Regions from separate parts of the Pseudomonas sp. MAFF 730105 genome, predicted to be linked through region 1. Evidence: predicted binding sites of a transcription regulator. Region 1 holds the regulator's gene; each other region holds the start of a gene.
The links. Region 1 encodes FliA, which starts transcription of late flagellar genes. Its sites were predicted from a motif close to CTAAAGTTTNNNNNNNNNNNGCCGNTAA; they were not measured.
Positions count from the first base shown of each region.

Region 2: motA (flagellar motor stator protein MotA) is a predicted target of FliA. The motif match lies at 3,024-3,051, and genes of this name have one in related genera.
Region 3: flgM (flagellar biosynthesis anti-sigma factor FlgM) is a predicted target of FliA. The motif match lies at 2,405-2,432, and genes of this name have one in related genera.
Region 4: PCOSP_RS00870 (methyl-accepting chemotaxis protein) is a predicted target of FliA. The motif match lies at 1,918-1,945, and genes of this name have one in related genera.

Region 1 is NZ_AP018438.1:1,901,594-1,906,116, reverse strand. Features, by position in the region: gene PCOSP_RS08500 (chemotaxis protein CheA) at 1-1,130, opposite strand, end outside; gene PCOSP_RS08495 (protein phosphatase CheZ) at 1,155-1,943, opposite strand; gene PCOSP_RS08490 (chemotaxis response regulator CheY) at 1,962-2,333, opposite strand; gene fliA (RNA polymerase sigma factor FliA) at 2,500-3,243, opposite strand; gene fleN (flagellar synthesis regulator FleN) at 3,240-4,070, opposite strand; gene flhF (flagellar biosynthesis protein FlhF) at 4,186-4,523, opposite strand, start outside.
Region 2 is NZ_AP018438.1:599,013-603,535, forward strand. Features, by position in the region: gene asd (archaetidylserine decarboxylase) at 1-549, opposite strand, end outside; gene PCOSP_RS02595 (rhodanese-like domain-containing protein) at 569-1,384, opposite strand; gene PCOSP_RS02600 (HDOD domain-containing protein) at 1,427-2,965, opposite strand; gene motA (flagellar motor stator protein MotA) at 3,120-3,971, shown strand; gene motB (flagellar motor protein MotB) at 3,975-4,523, shown strand, end outside.
Region 3 is NZ_AP018438.1:5,085,621-5,090,143, forward strand. Features, by position in the region: gene cheR (protein-glutamate O-methyltransferase CheR) at 1-474, opposite strand, end outside; gene PCOSP_RS22155 (chemotaxis protein CheV) at 528-1,454, opposite strand; gene flgA (flagellar basal body P-ring formation chaperone FlgA) at 1,533-2,297, shown strand; gene flgM (flagellar biosynthesis anti-sigma factor FlgM) at 2,469-2,774, shown strand; gene PCOSP_RS22170 (flagella synthesis protein FlgN) at 2,821-3,288, shown strand; gene PCOSP_RS22175 (flagellar brake protein) at 3,381-4,127, shown strand; gene PCOSP_RS22180 (MFS transporter) at 4,250-4,523, opposite strand, start outside.
Region 4 is NZ_AP018438.1:181,124-185,646, reverse strand. Features, by position in the region: gene PCOSP_RS00870 (methyl-accepting chemotaxis protein) at 1-1,809, opposite strand, end outside; gene PCOSP_RS00865 (fatty acid desaturase) at 2,103-3,176, opposite strand; gene PCOSP_RS00860 (AraC family transcriptional regulator) at 3,277-4,281, shown strand; gene PCOSP_RS00855 (Crp/Fnr family transcriptional regulator) at 4,394-4,523, opposite strand, start outside.

The sequences.
Region 1 (4,523 bases):
GTGTCGACCCGAACGGTGGTCTCGGCTTCACTGGTCGGTTTTTCCGCCGGTGCAGACGCCGACGCGGCCGGTGCACGGGCAGGTGCAGGCGCGGCGGCAGCTGCTGGCTTGGGTGCGGGAGCAGGTGTCTCGGCCTTGGACTCCGGCGCCTTGGCGGCGGGTTTTGGCGCGGCCTTGGCGGCCGGCGCGGCAGTTGGCGCAGCAGAGGCCGCGCCGACTTCGCTGAACTTGCCTTTGCCGTGCAGATCGTCGAGCAGGGACTCGAACTCCTGATCGGTGATCAGGTCGCTACCGGCCGCGGCCGCAGCAGGCTTGCTCGGAGCCGGCGAAGAGGCAATGGCCGACTCCAGGGCGTCAACGGCAAAAGTACCCTTGCCATGCAACTGGTCGAGCAAGGCTTCGAATTCATCGTCGGTAATGTCTGAGCTGTCGCCCGCGGCTTTCGGCGCGGCAGGAGCTGTCGGCGGGACGACCGCATCGACGGCGAACTGGCCCTTGCCATGGAGTTGATCGAGCAGCGACTCGAACTCCGCATCGGTGATTTCATCGCTGGCCGCACCCGCATCGGCGGGCGCGGCAGCTACAGGAGCCTGGGCCTGAGCTTCGGCCTTGACGGCACTCAGGGAGTCCAGCAACTGTTCGAATTCGTTATCGGTAATATCGCCCGATTCCTCGGCGACTGGCTCCTCGACAACGGGTTCTTCAACCACGGTTTCGACCGGAGCGGCTTCGTCTGCCGATTGCGGCTCGGCCAGGCGCGACAGCGCGGCGAGCAACTCTGGAGTAGCAGCGGTAATCGGCGAACGATCACGCACCTCGCTGAACATGCTGTTGACCGCATCCAGCGCTTCAAGCACCACGTCCATCAATTCCGAATCCACGCGACGCTCACCCTTACGCAGGATGTCGAACACGTTCTCGGCAATGTGGCAGCACTCCACCAGCTCGTTGAGCTGAAGGAAGCCGGCGCCTCCTTTTACAGTGTGGAAACCGCGAAAGATTGCATTGAGCAGATCCGCATCATCCGGTCGGCTTTCCAGCTCGACCAATTGCTCGGAGAGTTGCTCTAGAATCTCGCCGGCCTCAACCAGGAAATCCTGAAGGATCTCTTCATCGGCGCCGAAGCTCATTAATGGGGTGCTCCTAAAACAGGGCTAAAATCCAAGGCTGGACAGCAAATCGTCCACATCGTCCTGACCGGACATAACGTCTTCTCTTTTATCGGCATGAATTTGCGGACCTTCACCCTGAGAGAGATGTTTTTGTGGATCTTTTTCAGCAAGCATCGCCTCACGGTCGTGTTCGATGCCCGCAAAGCGGTCGACCTGGCTGGCCATCAACACCAGTTTGAGCAGATTGCTTTCGACTTCGGTAACCAATTGGGTGACGCGCTTGATCACCTGCCCGGTCAGGTCCTGATAGTCCTGAGCCAGCAGAATATCGTTGAGGTTGCTTGCGACCGCGCGGTTATCGGCGCTGCTGCGTGTCAGAAAACCGTCAACCCGACGAGCCAGGTCCCGGAATTCTTCCGCCCCGACCTCACGACGCATGAAACGGCCCCAGTCGGCGCTCAAGGCCTGGGCTTCGTCGCCCAGGCCATTGACCAGCGGCGTCGCGCTTTCCACCAGATCCATGGTGCGGTTGGCGGCGGCCTCGGTCAGCTTGACCACGTAAGACAGCCGCTCGGTCGCATCAGTAATCTGCGAGACCTCTTCGGCCTGAGGCATGTTCGGATCGATCTGGAAATTGACGATCGCGCTGTGCAATTCACGGGTGAGCTTGCCGACTTCCTGGTACAGACCACGATCCCGGGTCTGATTGAGCTCGTGGATCATCTGGACTGCATCGCCGAAACGACCTTTTTCAAGGCTTTCGACCAGTTCGCGGGCATGTTTTTTAAGGGTCGATTCGAAATCGCCCATTGAAGCTTCGTTATTCTCCATAGCTCCCCCGTGGCGCCGTTAACCGATGCGTTCGAAGATCTTTTCGATCTTTTCTTTCAACGCCTGGGCCGTGAAGGGTTTGACCACATAGCCGTTCACGCCGGCTTGGGCCGCTTCGATGATCTGCTCGCGCTTGGCTTCGGCGGTGACCATCAGCACCGGGAGGTGCTTGAGTTTTTCATCGGCGCGCACATGGCGCAGCAAATCGATACCGGTCATGCCAGGCATGTTCCAGTCAGTCACCAGAAAGTCGATGCTCCCGCTGTTGAGAACCGGGATGGCAGTAGTGCCATCGTCGGCCTCGACCGTGTTGGTGAACCCAAGGTCACGCAACAGGTTTTTTATGATCCGCCGCATCGTTGAAAAGTCATCAACAATGAGGATTTTCATGTTCTTGTCCAATTCGACCTCCAAGCAGTCTTAAACGCGTGCAGCACCTGAACGCGCCATTTCAATCAATCCGGTACAGCATTCGACAACGGCCCGGGACACAACGGATCGAGACTGCGCAACACGTGCCACGCAAACCCTGCTCGCAACCTCCCCGCACCGATTGTCAGCGCGCTCGCCACTCCCCCAAACGCCCCCGCAAACGGGCGGCGCACTGGCTGTGTAACTGACTGACCCGCGATTCGCTGACCCCCAGGACTTCACCGATTTCCTTGAGGTTCAGCTCTTCGTCGTAGTACAGCGCCAAGACCAGTCGCTCACGCTCCGGCAAATTGGCAATCGCATCGGCCAGCGCGCTCTGGAAACGTTCGTCTTCCAGATCACGCGCAGGCTCCATGTGAGTACTCGCGCCATCCTCGTGCAGCCCTTCATGATCGCCGTCCTGCAACAGGTCGTCGAAACTGAACAGGCGGCTGCCCAAGGTATCGTTCAAAATCCCGTAATAATCATCGAGACTCAACTGGAGTTCGGCCGCAACCTCATGATCTTTAGCGTCTCGCCCGGTTTTCGCTTCGATAGCGCGAATGGCGTCACTGACCATGCGGGTATTACGGTGCACCGAACGGGGTGCCCAGTCGCCCTTGCGGACTTCGTCGAGCATCGCGCCACGAATGCGAATGCCGGCGTACGTCTCGAAACTGGCGCCCTTGCTCGCGTCGTATTTGTTCGCCACTTCGAGCAGTCCGATCATGCCCGCCTGGATCAGGTCTTCAACCTGGACACTGGCCGGCAACCGCGCCAGCAAGTGATAGGCGATGCGCTTGACCAGGGGCGCGTAACGCTCGATCAACTCGTACTGGGCGTCCCGTGCCGATTTTTTGTAGAGGTGGTTGTAACCGCTGGCTGTCATAACACGGGCCCTGCTGTTTGTTGCACGAGACGCTCGACGAAAAACTCCAGATGCCCACGAGGGTTGGCCGGCAGTGGCCAGGTATCGACCTTCTGGGCGATCGCCTTGAATGCCAGCGCGCATTTGGAACGGGGAAAAGCTTCATAGACGGCACGTTGCTTCTGGACAGCCTTGCGCACGCTCTCGTCGTACGGCACGGCGCCGACGTATTGCAGGGCAACGTCCAGGAAGCGATCGGTGACCTTGGTCAACTTGGCGAACAGGTTGCGCCCTTCCTGCGGGCTCTGGGCCATGTTGGCCAGGACGCGGAAGCGGTTCATGCCGTAGTCACGGTTCAAGAGCTTGATCAGGGCATAGGCGTCGGTGATGGAGGTGGGCTCGTCGCAGACCACCAGCAGCACTTCCTGGGCGGCACGCACGAAACTGACGACCGAATCACCGATACCCGCCGCCGTGTCGATCACCAGCACATCGAGGTTGTCGCCAATGTCGCTGAATGCCTGGATGAGACCGGCGTGCTGGGCCGGGGTCAGATGAACCATGCTCTGGGTGCCGGAGGCGGCCGGCACGATACGAATCCCGCCCGGCCCCTGCAACAACACATCACGCAGTTCGCAGCGGCCTTCGATCACGTCCGCCAGCGTGCGTTTGGGTGTGAGCCCCAGCAGCACGTCCACGTTCGCCAGGCCCAGGTCGGCGTCCAGCAGCATGACCCGTCGGCCAAGCTCTGCCAGAGCCAGGGACAAGTTCACTGACACGTTAGTCTTGCCGACGCCACCTTTGCCGCCGGTCACCGCGATCACCTGTACGGGATGCATGCTGCCCATGTTCGTTCTTTACCTGTCTTACTTAGACGGAGGCCACATTACTGGCTGCGCGTTCACATACGGAACATTGCCTGGCAGACCATCGATGTAGGTACAAAAAATATTCATGATTACCTCAGCCAACCTGCTTGGTCGGGCTGTGGTAGATATCAGCGAACATATCAGCCATGGCTTCTTCGCTGGGTTCGTCCTGCATTTGCACACTCACGGCACGGCTGACCAGTTGGTGGCGACGCGGCAGATGCAAATCATCCGGGATCCGCGGTCCATCCGTCAGGTACGCCACCGGCAGATCGTGACCGATCGCCAGGCTCAAGACCTCGCCCAGGCTTGCCGTTTCGTCCAGCTTGGTCAGGATGCAACCGGCCAATCCGCAGCGTTTGTAGCTGTGGTAGGCGGCGGTTAGAACCTGTTTCTGGCTGGTGGTTGCCAACACGAGATAATTTTTTGACT
Region 2 (4,523 bases), 1.3 Mb from region 1:
TTCGTTGCGGGCGAACAGCTCTGGAACGTTCTCGGCGGTGGTCTGGTTGACCGAGAAAATACGGCCCGGAATGTAGACCATCTCCCGCAAGGTGCCGGCCAGCGGCATATGCACGCGGTGATAGTCCTTGGGAGACAGGTAGATGGTCGCGAAATCGCCGCCCATGAACGGTGCGGCGTTGGCCGAGTCGCCACCCAGCAGTTCCAGCACGCTGAAGCTGTGGCCCTTGGCCTGGAAGACCCGGCCGTGCTCGATGGGGCCCAGCTGACTGACGGCGCCGTCGGCAGGGCTGAGGATCGCGCCCGGTGTTTCATCCAGTGGCCGCGCGCCTTCTTTCAGGGCCCGGGTGAAGAACGCGTTGAAGTGTTCGTAGGCGGTCAGGTCTTCCACCAGGGCTTGGGACATATCCACTTGATAACGCTTGGCGAACCACTGGGTGAACGCATTCTTGAACCAGCGTACGCGGCATTCGGCAATACAGCCGGCCAGCCGTGACAGCAGGTGGTGGGGCAGCAGGTACTGAGTGATGATGAACAAACGGTTTTTCATTAAATGTCCTTAGGAACCTTCAAATCTCGATCGGGGTGTCGGGGTGGTTGCCCCATTCGCCCCAGGAACCGGCGTAGCCCTTGACCCGTGGGTAACCCAGCGCCTTGGCCACCAGATAGGTGAAGCCGGAGCGATGGTGAGTCTGGCAGTGAGTGATGACCTCTTTGTCGGGCGTGATGCCCAGTTGTTCGAGGATCTGCGGCATGTCCTGGCGGATACGCAGGCTGCGCGTCTTGTCCATGCCGGCAGTCCATTCGAAATTGACCGCGCCGGGAATGTGACCGCCCCTGGCCGCCACGACTTTCTCGCCGGAATACTCCAGCGGGCCGCGTGCATCCCAGATCGCCAGGTCGGCGGCACCAAGGCGGCTTTGCAGGTATTCGCGGGTGGCGGTGGGTTCGTCCCGCAGCGTCAGTTGCACAGGGTCACCGACGGCGGCCGGTACGTCGGTGCTGACTGGCAGGCTTTCCTCCAGCCACGACAGCAGGCCGCCGTCGAGGTAGTGGTACTTCGAGTGGCCGATCACGTCCAGCAGCCAGATAAAGCGTCCGGCCCAGCCGCCACCTTCGTCGTCATAGACCACGTAGACCGCATCCGGGTTGTGCCCGAGTTCGCCGAACAGTGCCTCGAGATCGGCTTTGGCCGGCAACAGCCCCGGTGCTGGCGGCTGACCCAACTGCGTGCGCTTGGGATCGACAAAGCGTGCGCCAGGAATGTGGCCGGTGCTGTAGCGCGCGGCGCTGGTCAGGTCCACCAGAATCAGTTCGCGGGCGTCGAGACGCGGGAGCAGATCGCTTGGCTCGATCACCAGCGGCAAGCCAGAGAAGTCAGGCATGTCAGGTCTCCAAGGGCGCAAAAGGAAGGGATTGTAGCAAGTTCAGCGGCCACGGTTGGTAAAGGTGTGCAGGGCCCGTTCGATGCACTGAACGGTCCTGCCGAAGGCTTGCACCGTTATATCCGCAAAGGGCCCGCCGCCCTGGTCCACGGCCACCAGCATGATCACCCGGCCATTGCAGGTCAGGGAGCGCAACAGCATGTGCTCGCCCTTGAACAGGGCGCGCAGGCCCGGCGGCAGCAGGGCCGAGAACTGTGCATTGTTCTCCGGGTTCAGGCGAACCTGTGCCTGCTGCGCCAGCAAGCGCTGCAACACTTTGCTCTGGTTGATGGAGAAACTCATGGCCGCTGCCTCAGGGGGCAGGCCGGCGATCTGGTGCACGCGTACGCTGGTCTGGCTGCGGTCGGCCATCAGGATCATCACCCGGCGCATGCCGCACGCCACCAGTGCGTCTCGTGCCGAGGTGGTCAGGTGCATGGCGTTGCTGAAGGGGCTTGGTTCTACCAACAGCGCAGCGCATCGTTTGCGCCACAGGGTCAGGTCTTCGGTGCTCGGTTGGGCGACGGAGGGCCCTGCAATCTGGACCCGACGGCTGCCCGGAGGCCAGAGCAGCGCCACGGCCGGGTGCCAGAGGTCTGGCATGGCATGGTGGCGGGCGCTATGGGCGGCCTGTTGGTGCAACTGTTGCTGAAGCTCATCCATGGGCATCTGCAGGTACAGGCTGGTGAGGTACTGCCAGCGGATGCTGTGGGGGCAGTCCCAGGCCTGGTGGGCCGAAAGTGCCAGGCCATTGGCCAGTAGCACGGTGTTGGCTGGCTGGTTGAGCCAGCGGCGCAGGGTCGGGTCATCGTCCAGGCGATTCTGCTGGCGCAGCGGGTGTTCACTGTCCCGGGCGATGCGCAGCACCTTCACCAACTCACGGCGCTCGTTGAGCAGCAGGCGGTAGCCTTGCGCCACCCAGATCGGCAAGCGCCAGGCTTCCACCACGGCGAGACAGATCTTCAGCAGGCTGACGCCGAACAATTCGCGTTCCACCTTGCTGGCCGACTGGCCTTGGTGGATCACCCGCATTTCCCATTCTCCCAGCAACCGCGGGTGCGTCAGGGCCAGGGGCCAGAGCGGCGACAAGAACAATAGGCTGCCCCAGTGGATGTCCTGCCACAGCCGTGCCAGGCGGCTGGCAAAAAAACCATTGGCCTGCTGCGTGGCGTGCTGGCTGATCAGCTGCAACTGGCGCAGGGCGACGGGTATCTCCTGCTCCGGCAGCGAGGGCAGGCGGGCGAGCAATTCCTCGGTGCGCTTGAGGCCGAGGCGGTTGATGGCCACTTCGAGGTTTTCCGCCGGTTCGGTGAGGCTGCCATGGGTGTGATGGTTGGCTTCGCGGATGACGCTCAGGGCCAGGGCAGGGCTGTCCTGCATGAGCTCTGCGATGTCGCGCAACGAGCGGCGGCTGTCGGCAATGGCCTTGCAGACCTGGTCATGACTGGCCTGGGGTACCGGCAAATGCACGCCCTCGAGCAGCTTTACCCAGCCTTCGAGCGTGGTCGGTCGTGGGGTTGGAACCTTCGTTTCGTTAGCCATGGCTGGACGTGATCATCACATGCTGCAACGGGGCAAACTGGCTTTTCGCCAGAACTGGCTATAGTCTGGCGCAGTTTTGCCGATAAGTAGAAGAAGAGATTTTCCAGCTTCCGAATATGACCTTGAACCCGACTTAAATAAGTACTTTCAATCTATGGCTAAAATTATCGGCATCATTGTCGTGTTCGCGAGCGTACTCGGCGGATACGTGCTCTCCCATGGCAAGATTGCCGCCCTGATCCAGCCCTTCGAGGTGATGATCATCGGTGGCGCGGCCCTTGGCGCATTCCTGCAGGCCAACCCCGGCTATATGACGATGCACGTGCTCAAGAAGTCCCTGGGCATGTTCAGTTCGCGCTTCAGCCACACCTTCTATCTCGAGGTGTTGGGACTGATCTACGAGATCCTGAACAAGAGCCGCCGCGAAGGCATGATGGCGATCGAGGGTGATATCGAAGACGCCGCCGCCAGCCCGATCTTCGCCAAGTATCCTGCGGTGCTCAAGGACACCCGCATGACGGCGTTCATCTGTGATTACCTGCGCATCATGTCGTCCGGCAACATGGCCCCCCATGAGCTCGAAGGCCTGTTCGACATGGAACTGTACAGCCTCAAGGAAGACCTGGAGCATCCGTCCCACGCCGTGACCGGCATCGCCGACGCCATGCCCGGCTTCGGTATCGTCGCCGCGGTACTGGGTATCGTGGTGACCATGGCTTCCCTGGGTGATGGCGACCAGAAGTCCATCGGCCTGCACGTGGGTGCGGCACTGGTCGGTACCTTCTTCGGTATCCTGGCCGCGTATGGTTTCTTCGGCCCTCTGGCCCATTCTCTGGCCCATGATGCCAAGGAAGAACTCAACACCTACGAGGCCATCAAGGCCTCGCTCGTGGCCTCGGCCTCGGGCATGCCGCCTTCGCTGGCGGTAGAGTTCGGCCGCAAGGTCCTGTACCCGGCGCACCGTCCAAGCTTTGCCGAGCTGGAACAAGCGGTTCGCGGTCGTTAAGTTATGGAAAATAACCAGCCGATCATCATCAAGCGTGTCAAGCGCATAGCCGCTGGACACCACGGGGGCGCCTGGAAAATCGCCTTCGCCGACTTCGCGACGGCGATGATGGCGTTCTTCCTGGTGCTGTGGCTGCTGTCCACCGCGACCCCGGAACAGAAGATCGCCATCGCCGGTTACTTCAAGGATCCGGTTGGCTTCACTGAAAGCGGTACGCCCTACATCATCGACCTGGGCGGCTCACCGACCCTGGCGCCCGAGACGACCCTCAACCCCGAGGTCAAATCCCAGCCGCAGCCCGACAAGGTAACGGTGGATTCCGAGCAGGTCGAAGGCATGGCCGAGCAGGTCGAGCGCGAGCGCCTTGAGTTGCTGCTGCAAGAGTTGCAGAACAAGGTCGACGAGAACCCGCAGCTGCAGAAGTTCAAGGATCAGATCCTGTTCGAAATCACGCCGAATGGCTTGCGCATCCAGATCACGGATGCCGAGAACCGGCCGATGTTCGATTCCGGCAGCGCCCGCCTGAAGCCTTATTTCGAGGACATCCTGCTG
Region 3 (4,523 bases), 3.2 Mb from region 1:
CTCACCGGTCTTGCAGTTGTTGAGCATGGTTCCGGACAGGTCCGTGGCGACGATCTGCACGCCCCCCTTCAACTGGCCGATATTGGTCCGCTCGAACTCGTCGATGGACATCGACAGCGAATACGGTTCCTGACCCGACGAACAGGCGGCCGACCAGATCCGCAGGCGCTGGCCCGGACTGGCCTTGATGGCCGCCGGCAGCACTTTGTTCTTCAAGACTTCGAACGGATAGGTATCACGAAACCACAGGGTTTCATTGGTGGTCATCGCGTCCACCACCATTTCGCGCAAACCGCTGCGCGGCTGGGTCTGGATACGCTGCACCAGTTCGCCCAACGATTTGAGGCCCTGCTGCTCCATCAATTTGTTGAGACGGCTCGACACCAGATATTGCTTGTTTTCACCAAGCAATATGCCACAGGCTTTTTCCAGGAAGACCCGGAACTGTTCGAAATCCAAATTACCCGTAGACAAGTTACCGCCTCTTTCATTGTGTTGATTTGCCGGGCGCACAACGCGCCCGACCTTTATTCCGCTGTCTTGATCCGATCGACCACCCGGGAAGCCAGGTCGTCAGGGCGGAACTTGGCGAGAAAATCATCGGCACCGACTTTCTTGACCATCGCCTGGTTGAAGACACCCGACAGGGACGTGTGCAGGATGATGTGCAGCTTTTGCATACGCGGATCACTGCGGATTTCCGATGTCAGGGTGTACCCGTCCATCTCCGGCATCTCGATGTCGGAGATCATCATCAGGAACTCTTCTTCCGGCTTCTTGCCCTCGTCGACCAACTTGCGCAGGTAATCCAGCGCCTGCCGCCCATCGTTCAATGCAATCACTTCGACGCCGATCGTCTGCAGGCAACGGGTCACCTGCTTACGCGCCACCGACGAATCGTCCACCGTCAGCACCCGCAGCGAAACCGCCTTGTGCTGGGTTTCGGCATCCACCACACCGTGGGAGATGGTTTCCGTGGTCGGCGCCACTTCGGCGAGGATTTTCTCCACGTCGATGATTTCCACCAACTGGCCATCGACCCGGGTCACCGCCGTCAGGTAGTGATCGCGGCCGGTCCCCTTGGGCGGTGGATGGATCTCCTCCCAGTTCATGTTGACGATGCGCTCCACCGAGCGCACCAGGAATCCCTGGGTCTTGGTGTTGTACTCGGTGATGATCACAAACGGACTGCTCTGATCCAGCAGCCGACCGGAACCGGTGGCCATCGCCAGATCGAGAATCGGGATGGTCGCTCCCCGAATGTTCGCCACACCGCACACGACGGGACTGGACTTGGGCATCAAGGTCAGCTTGGGGCATTGCAGCACCTCGCGGACCTTGAATACGTTGATCCCATATAACTGCTGGCCATCGAGACGGAACAACAACAGCTCCAGGCGATTCTGACCGACCAGCTGCGTGCGCTGGTTTACCGAATCCATCACTCCCGCCATGCCCTGACTCCTACCTAACGCTAATGTGTCCGACGCGCATTCATCACTAAACGGCACGGGGCTTGCTATTCAACCGGCATGAACGCACAAACGACATTTTCTCGACGCCTGACCACTCATTGCCGCCTCTGGCTCGGTGTGCTGTTGGCTGCCTGCCTGTTCGCCTCGGGGGGACGTGCCCTTGCCGATGCTCCGGTTACCTTGCCTGATCTCCTTATCGGCGTCACTCAGGGCTTTCTTGAATTCACCGTAGAAGACTATCTGGCTTCCAGTCAAACCGAAGGTCGCTACGAAATCGAAGTCAACCAGATCGACCCGCGCCTGCGCATGCCGATGTGCGACAAGGAATTGACTGCCTCCCTGGAAAGCCCCGCCAGGCCCCTGGGACGTGTAACAGTAAAGGTCCGTTGCGACAGCGCGGCGCCCTGGACGGTATTCGTGCCGGCCCAGGTGCGCCTGTTCCGCGAAATCGTCACCACCACCCGACCATTGAAACGGGCCGGAATCGTTGAACCTCAGGACGTGACGCTGCGTGAACGGGACGTCAGCCAGATAACCCAGGGCTTCCTGACCTCTGTCGATCAGGCCATTGGACAGAAACTTGTCCGACCAATGGTAGCCGATCAGATCGTGACCCTCGTGCATCTGGAGCAGGCCGAAGTCGTTCGTAAAGGTGACCAGGTAGTGATCACCGCCCGCAGCGGCACCCTGGCCGTGCGAATGCCCGGTGAAGCCTTGTCCAATGGCGGCATGAATGAACAGATTCGGGTGAAAAACCTCAATTCCCAGCGCGTCATCAAGGCGCAGGTGATAGCCCCAGGCCAGGTGGAAGTGGCTATGTAGCGATCGGTAGAAATGGGTAGAAAGCTGGCGCTTGACCCTGCTGTTCCCTAGACTGTGCCTTACGCAAGGCAAGCGCAGACGTGCGCACGCTCATTGAACAAATGAGCCTAAAGTTTTTTTGGGGATGGCCGAAAACATGGCAAGCGTCCAAATACCCAGAGGTTTTTTACCATGGTCATCGATTTCAACCGTTTAAACAGCTCTTCACCATTGACGGGCACCACGCGCCCCAGCGCCAGCAAGGAAACCGAAAAATCCTCGCCGGCCGAGCAAGCGACAGTCGTCAAGAATGGGGAATCGGTACACCTCAGTGATGAGGCTCAACAGTTGCAGAAGGTCACTGACAAGCTGCGCGATCAACCTGTCGTCAACAACGCCCGCGTGGCCGAGTTGAAAGCAGCCATCGCCGATGGCAGCTATAAAGTCGACAGCAACCGTGTAGCCAGCAAACTGCTCAACTTCGAAGCCCAGCGCTAGGCCGCCGCCTGCGCAGGCTTTTGGACGCTAAGACCCAAGGCCAGCCATGCACGACACTCATTTATTGCAACTGATCATCGACGATTTTGTTCCAGCGCAACAATTGCTGGAACTCCTGCAGACCGAATCCCTGGCGCTGCACGGTCGCGACATGCCCTTGCTGGAAAATATCCTGGCACAGAAACAGGCATTGATCATTTTGCTCGATCAGCATGGCCGTAAACGTAGCGAGATTCTCGCCAGCCTTAACCTGCCCGCGAACAACGATGGCCTCGAGCAACTGGCGAGCCAGTCGACGATCGGCGATCAGTTGCTCTCCCAAAGTGCAGTGCTCAATGAGCTGCTCGCCCAGTGCCAGGCCGCCAACGCCCGCAATGGCCAATCGATCCAACTCCAGCAGGCCGCTACCGCCAACCAGTTGCGCATCCTCAATGGCGGTGAAATCCCGACGCTTTACGATGCTCGCGGCTCGACCGCCAAAATGGTCAAGCATCGCCCGCTCAGCCAGGCATGAAACGAACCATGCATGCGCTCTATCAACCCGCGATAGATGCTGGCAAAATGCTAGCCATTCGTAGTCGTATTTTGCCTGGAGATTGACCCACCGTGTTCAACGCCTCAAACGCGGATGATGCTCCGCAACCGCCTAAGGTCCTTACCACGCCCCTGGAAATCTCCGGCAACTTGCGGATGCTGCAAGATAGTCACGATCCACTGATCATTACCTTTCATGAACGCACCCAACGCTTCCAGAGCTACCTGGTCGACGTCGACCGCGAGAAGAACACCATTGCCCTGGATGAAATGATCCCTCGCGACGGAGAACGCTTCCTGCTCGCGGGCGAGCCGTTTCGGGTCGAGGGTTTCCATGATGGCGTGCGCATCGCATGGGAAGGCAATGGCCCGCTGACGATCAATGAGTCCAACGATGGCCGCTGCTATCGCGGCGCCTTGCCCGACGAAGTGGTTTATCACCAACGTCGCAACGCCTTCCGCGCCGCCCTGAAACTGGCGCAACTGGTGAACATCGAACTGGGCGGCGACAAGCTCAAGTCACCTGTGAACGGCAAACTGCTGGATATCTCCGCCACCGGCTGCAAGCTGCGCTTCGATGGCGACATCACCGAGCGCCTGCAATTGGGCCAGGTGTATGAGCGCTTCATCGCCGCCCTGCCCTTTGGCAACATGACGGCGCCGGTCGAGCTGCGCTACCTGCATTTCGAAGAGCGCATCAACACCACTTTCGCCGGTGTGCGCTTCCACAATATCAGTGGCCTGGTGCAGCGGCAGGTCGAGCGTTTCGTTTATCAGTTGCAGCGTGAAGCTCGCCGTTTCGATAAAGACGATCTCTGATCTTCAGCCCTAAAGTATCGCTGCTTCTGGACTGACCTCATCGCGAGCAGGCTCGCTTCCACAGGGACTTGGGTAACCCATGTGGGAGCGAGCCTGCTCGCGATGAGCGCGCCGCACTTCTCTTACCTGGCCTGAGGCTCCTCAGCCTCAGCCGCCTCGGTAACCGGCTCTGCCACCGGCTCGACCTCCGGATTCGGCGACACCTGCATCTGCTCCTGCACCACCTGCTCATCAACCCTCGGATCGAGACACGCCACCAGCGGCGAACTGGACATGCTGTCGGGCATCGCCACGTGATGCAGCGGTGCGTCATCGACCTGATGCAGGTTGGTCACCGCTTTCGGCCGTATGCGCCACACCAGTACCAATGCAAAAAAGGTGAAGAAGGCATACAGC
Region 4 (4,523 bases), 1.7 Mb from region 1:
GGTTTCATTGAGGTTGGCCACGCTTTGCTGGTTCAGCAGGTTGATATGGCTGACGTCCATGTTGAGGGTTTCCACCACGGCGGTCTGTTCTTCGGTCGCGGCGGCCACCGACTGGTTCATGCCATCGATTTCACCGATACGCTGCGTCACGCTGACCAGCCGCAGACCGGCCTGGTTGGCAACTTCCACACTCTCTTCGCTGGAAACCTGGCTGGCGTTCATCGTCGTGACCGCTTCACGGGAGCCGACCTGAAGCGAGGTGATCATCTTGTGGATTTCTTCCGCCGATTCCTGGGTACGGTGCGCCAGGTTGCGTACTTCATCGGCCACCACCGCAAAACCACGCCCCGCCTCACCGGCACGGGCCGCTTCGATGGCGGCGTTCAAGGCCAGCAGGTTGGTTTGCTGGGAAATGCCCTTGATCACGTCCAGGATGTGCCCGATGTTGTCGGTGCTGGCGTTCAGGGTTTCGATCTGGGTGCACGAAAGGCTGATTTTCTGCGACAGCTCGGTCATGGCCTGAATGGTTTTTTCCACCACCTGACGACCGTCATCGGCCTGTTCGCTGGCACCACTGGCCTGTTGCGAGGCGTCGGCGGCATTGCGGGCGATTTCCTGGGTCGCAGCGCCCAACTGGTTGATGGCCGCCGCCACGCTGTTGGTGCGGGCGCTCTGTTCATCCGAACCGACGAGCGAAGCGTTGGACGACGTCATCACGCGCTGCGACAGGTCGTGCACCTGGCGGGTGGCGGAAGACACTTCGGAAATCGAGGCGTGGATCCGCTCAACGAACTGGTTGAACGAGCCCCCCAATACCGCGAACTCGTCCTTGCCTTGTACGGCCAGACGCCGGGTCAGGTCGCCTTCGCCCTGGGCAATGTCGTGCATGGCACGGCCCATGGTGGTCAACGGACGCATCAGTACCTGAATCAGCAGGCTCAGCAGCAACGCGATGGCCGCGACCGCGACGAACATTGCAATCAGCGCGGAGGTACGGAACTGGCTCAGCGGCGCATAGGCCTTGGCCTTGTCGATCGACAGGCCAATGTACCACTCGGCGCCCGGCAGGCCGGTCACCGGGGTGAACGACAGAATACGATCCTGCCCGTTCAACTCGACGTCCTGGATACCTTTGCCAATGCGCACAGGCGTGCCGGGATAGATGTCCTTGAGGTTCTTCATTACCTGGTCCTTGTCCGGGCTGACGATCACCTGACCGTCACCGCTGACCAGGAAGGCATGGCCGATGCCACCGAAGTCCACCGAGTTGATGATTTTCACCAGGGTATCGAGGCTCAGGTCGCCGCCCACCACACCCAGCAATTCGCCGCTTTTCTTCACCGGCAGGGCAATGGTCACCACCAGCCCGCCGACGGCGGCCGAATAAGGCGGAGTCAGCATGGTTTTATCGGCGGTCACCGCCTGTTTGTACCAAGGGCGCTGGCGCGGGTCGTAGCCGTCGGGCATTTTTGCGTCGGGGCGCTGGGTGAAGACACCGTTGGCCTGGCCCACGTAGGTGAACTGGAAATTCGATGTCAGCGCCGGCTGGTCCACCAGCCCCGCCAGATCGGCGGTAGCCCCCTGGTGTGCGATGTTCTGCGCCAGGTTTTCCAGTACCAGGATGCGACCGCTCATCCAGTTCTGGACGCTGCTGGCCGTCAGGTCACCAGATTGTTCGATAGAGGACTCAAGGCTGCGGCCGATGGTGTTGCGCTGCAAATAATCGTTGTAGAGGGTGAACAGGGCAAAAGCCAGAACTACCACACCAGAGGCGGCTAGAAGGATTTTATGGCTGAATTTCAAATTCATCGAAGAGGCTTCTTATGCAGGGAGTGGGGGTGCATTCCGGTTGCAACGTTCACATGCCAGCGCGGGCAGGACTTGTGGTCTGCTCCACTTTGGTGCACGCATATCAGTCTTTCGGCAAGCCCCGGGAAAAAATTAGGTTTTTTTGGGATGGCCCGACGAGAGGATGAGCGTAGTCGTTATGCACCCGCTCGCCAGGGCTGCTGCATGGCCAACGGGCGCGACCTCAGTGGCAAAGGGAATTGCTCCCTCGCCACGGACCATGGGTCTATCGACGACGTGTGAAAAAAGCCTCCTCAACCCTGAACAGCACTCACCGCTTCCTGCCTCGGTTTATCCTCGCCTACAAACCGGTTCGCCCGGCCAAAGGTGCCGAAGTCATTGAACCGCACACCCATCTCGCGCATCACCTTGTGTGCCACCGGCACCGTCAGCTGACGGATGTAGAACGGCTCCTTCACCGCAAAATGATGGATCCCGTGGCTGCTGCCGAAGTTGAAGCAGAACGCCTGCAACGGCCATAGCCACCACGGGTTGAGCACCTGGGTTTGCTGGATGACATTGCCAGGTTCGACGTCGCCGTAGTAATGCATGTTGGAACTGATGAAGTGCAGGCAAAAGGTGCGCAACACGTTTGGACCGATGATCACCACCGCCGCGATATCGATCACGTGCATCATCGCCAGGGTGTCCGCCGACCAGTCAATCGATGTACCCAACAGGCTCGCGACGCCATTGGCCCCATGGAAACCGAGAAACACGTACCAGGCCCCCCAGTGCAGCAGTGCCAGCGGGAAATACACCTTCAGCGTGCGTTTGAGGATGTTGCGCTTGTGCGCCCAGGTCCTGGCCCGCAGCAGACGGATGAGGGCCGACATCACGTTGTCACCGACCATCAGCAACCGCGCCAGCCCCCACGGCTCGCCGTTGGTGATGGCCCGTTCTTCCAGGTCGGCCTCGGTGCCGGACATCTTGTGGTGATTGAGGTGCAGGTGACGGCGGATCCACGGGTTGATAGTGCTCGGCCGCGCCAGCCACACCAATCCCATCATCAGATTGTGGGGCAGGCGTTGCTTGCGAAAATACATGCTGTGGATCAGGTCGTGCTCCAATTCGTGGGTCAACGAGGCGAAAAAAGCGTTGAGCAGCAGGCACGCCCAGCCAGCCAGATGGCCGTTGATGTAAAGCAGTGCCGATCCGATCATCCCCGCCAGGGCGAACGCCAGAATGCCCGCCCCCAAGGCATCCTGATGGAGCAGGATCGGGTAGCGTCGGCGCAACTCTTCTCCATGGGCCAATACCACCTGGCGAATATGGGCGGATCGTTGTTGTGCATTCAATCGCTCGGGACTTGCGCTACGGCCATGCATGGCTTAAATCCTCTGTTAAAGATGTGCTCATCCTGACGAGCCTTGAACCGCCGGGTGGTAGCCGTAGACGCCAACCTGTTGACCGCAAGCGCCAATCGCCATGACTGAACCGACCACCCTCGCCAGCTGGACCCGCGCCCTGCGCAAACAGCTCGATGCGTTGGGCCTGGATGGCCATGCCCTGTGCATCGAAGCCGGGCTTGACCCACAGCTGATGGACGATCCGAACGCTCGCTACCCGCTTTCAGCCACCACCCGCTTATGGGCCCTGGCAGTGCAAACCAGCGGTGATCCGGCCATCGGCCTGCGGGTATCGCGCTTCGTCAGCCCCACGACGTTTCACGCCTTGGGTTACGCCCTGGTGGCCAGCGGCAGCCTGCGGGAAGTGTTCGAGCGCATCGTGCGCTATCACCCGGTGGTCAGCGACGCGCTGACGCTGCAACTGAGCCGCTGCGAGGACCGTTACCGCTTTACCCTTGATTTGCCCCAGGGCCACCCCGTGCCCGCTTTCGAAGCCATCGACGCGTTCGCCTCGATTTACGTGCGCACCTGCCGTAACCGCCTGGGTCGCGACTACGCACCGTTGGCGGTGTACCTGCGACGCCCTGAGCCGGCGGACCCTGCGCCGTGGCATAAAGCGTTCCGTTCGCCGGTGCATTTCGCCGCCGAACAGGATTGCCTGGAGTTCAGCCTCGCCGACTTCGACAGCCACCTGGACGACGCCAACCCGGAACTGGCCGAACACAATGAAACGGTGCTCAAGCGCACCCTCGCCCACCTCCAGCCGTTGACCTGGGAGCGCAAGGTGCGTGCAGCCATCGAGGCCCAATTACCCGAAGGTGAACCCAGCGCCGAACGCATCGCCCAAGCCATGCACCTGAGCCTGCGCAGCCTGCAACGGCACCTGGCCGACGAAGGCTGCCGCTTCGATGCGTTGCTCAACGAGTGCCGGGAAAACCTGGCGCTGCTGCACCTGCGCGACCCCCAATGCTCGTTGAGTGAAGTCGGCTACCTGCTGGGCTTTGCCGACGCCAGCAGCTTCAGCCGCGCATTCAAGCGCTGGACCGGGATGACGCCGGGGCAGTTTCGGGAGGGGCTGCGCTAGCAGGGCTGGCCTCATCGCGAGCAGGCTCGCTCCCACAGGGATGCACGGCCAACACAGACCCAATGTGGGAGCGAGCCTGCTCGCGAAAGCGATGGATCAGTCGATACCGCTCTCAGACCAGTGTCATCTCCCGCAACCGCCCCATATCAAGGATCTCGATCTCGCCATAACCGAGGTGCAGGATGCCTTGGGCCTGCAAGTCCTTGAGGATCTGGTTGGTGGTCTGACGTGACAGCGAGAGC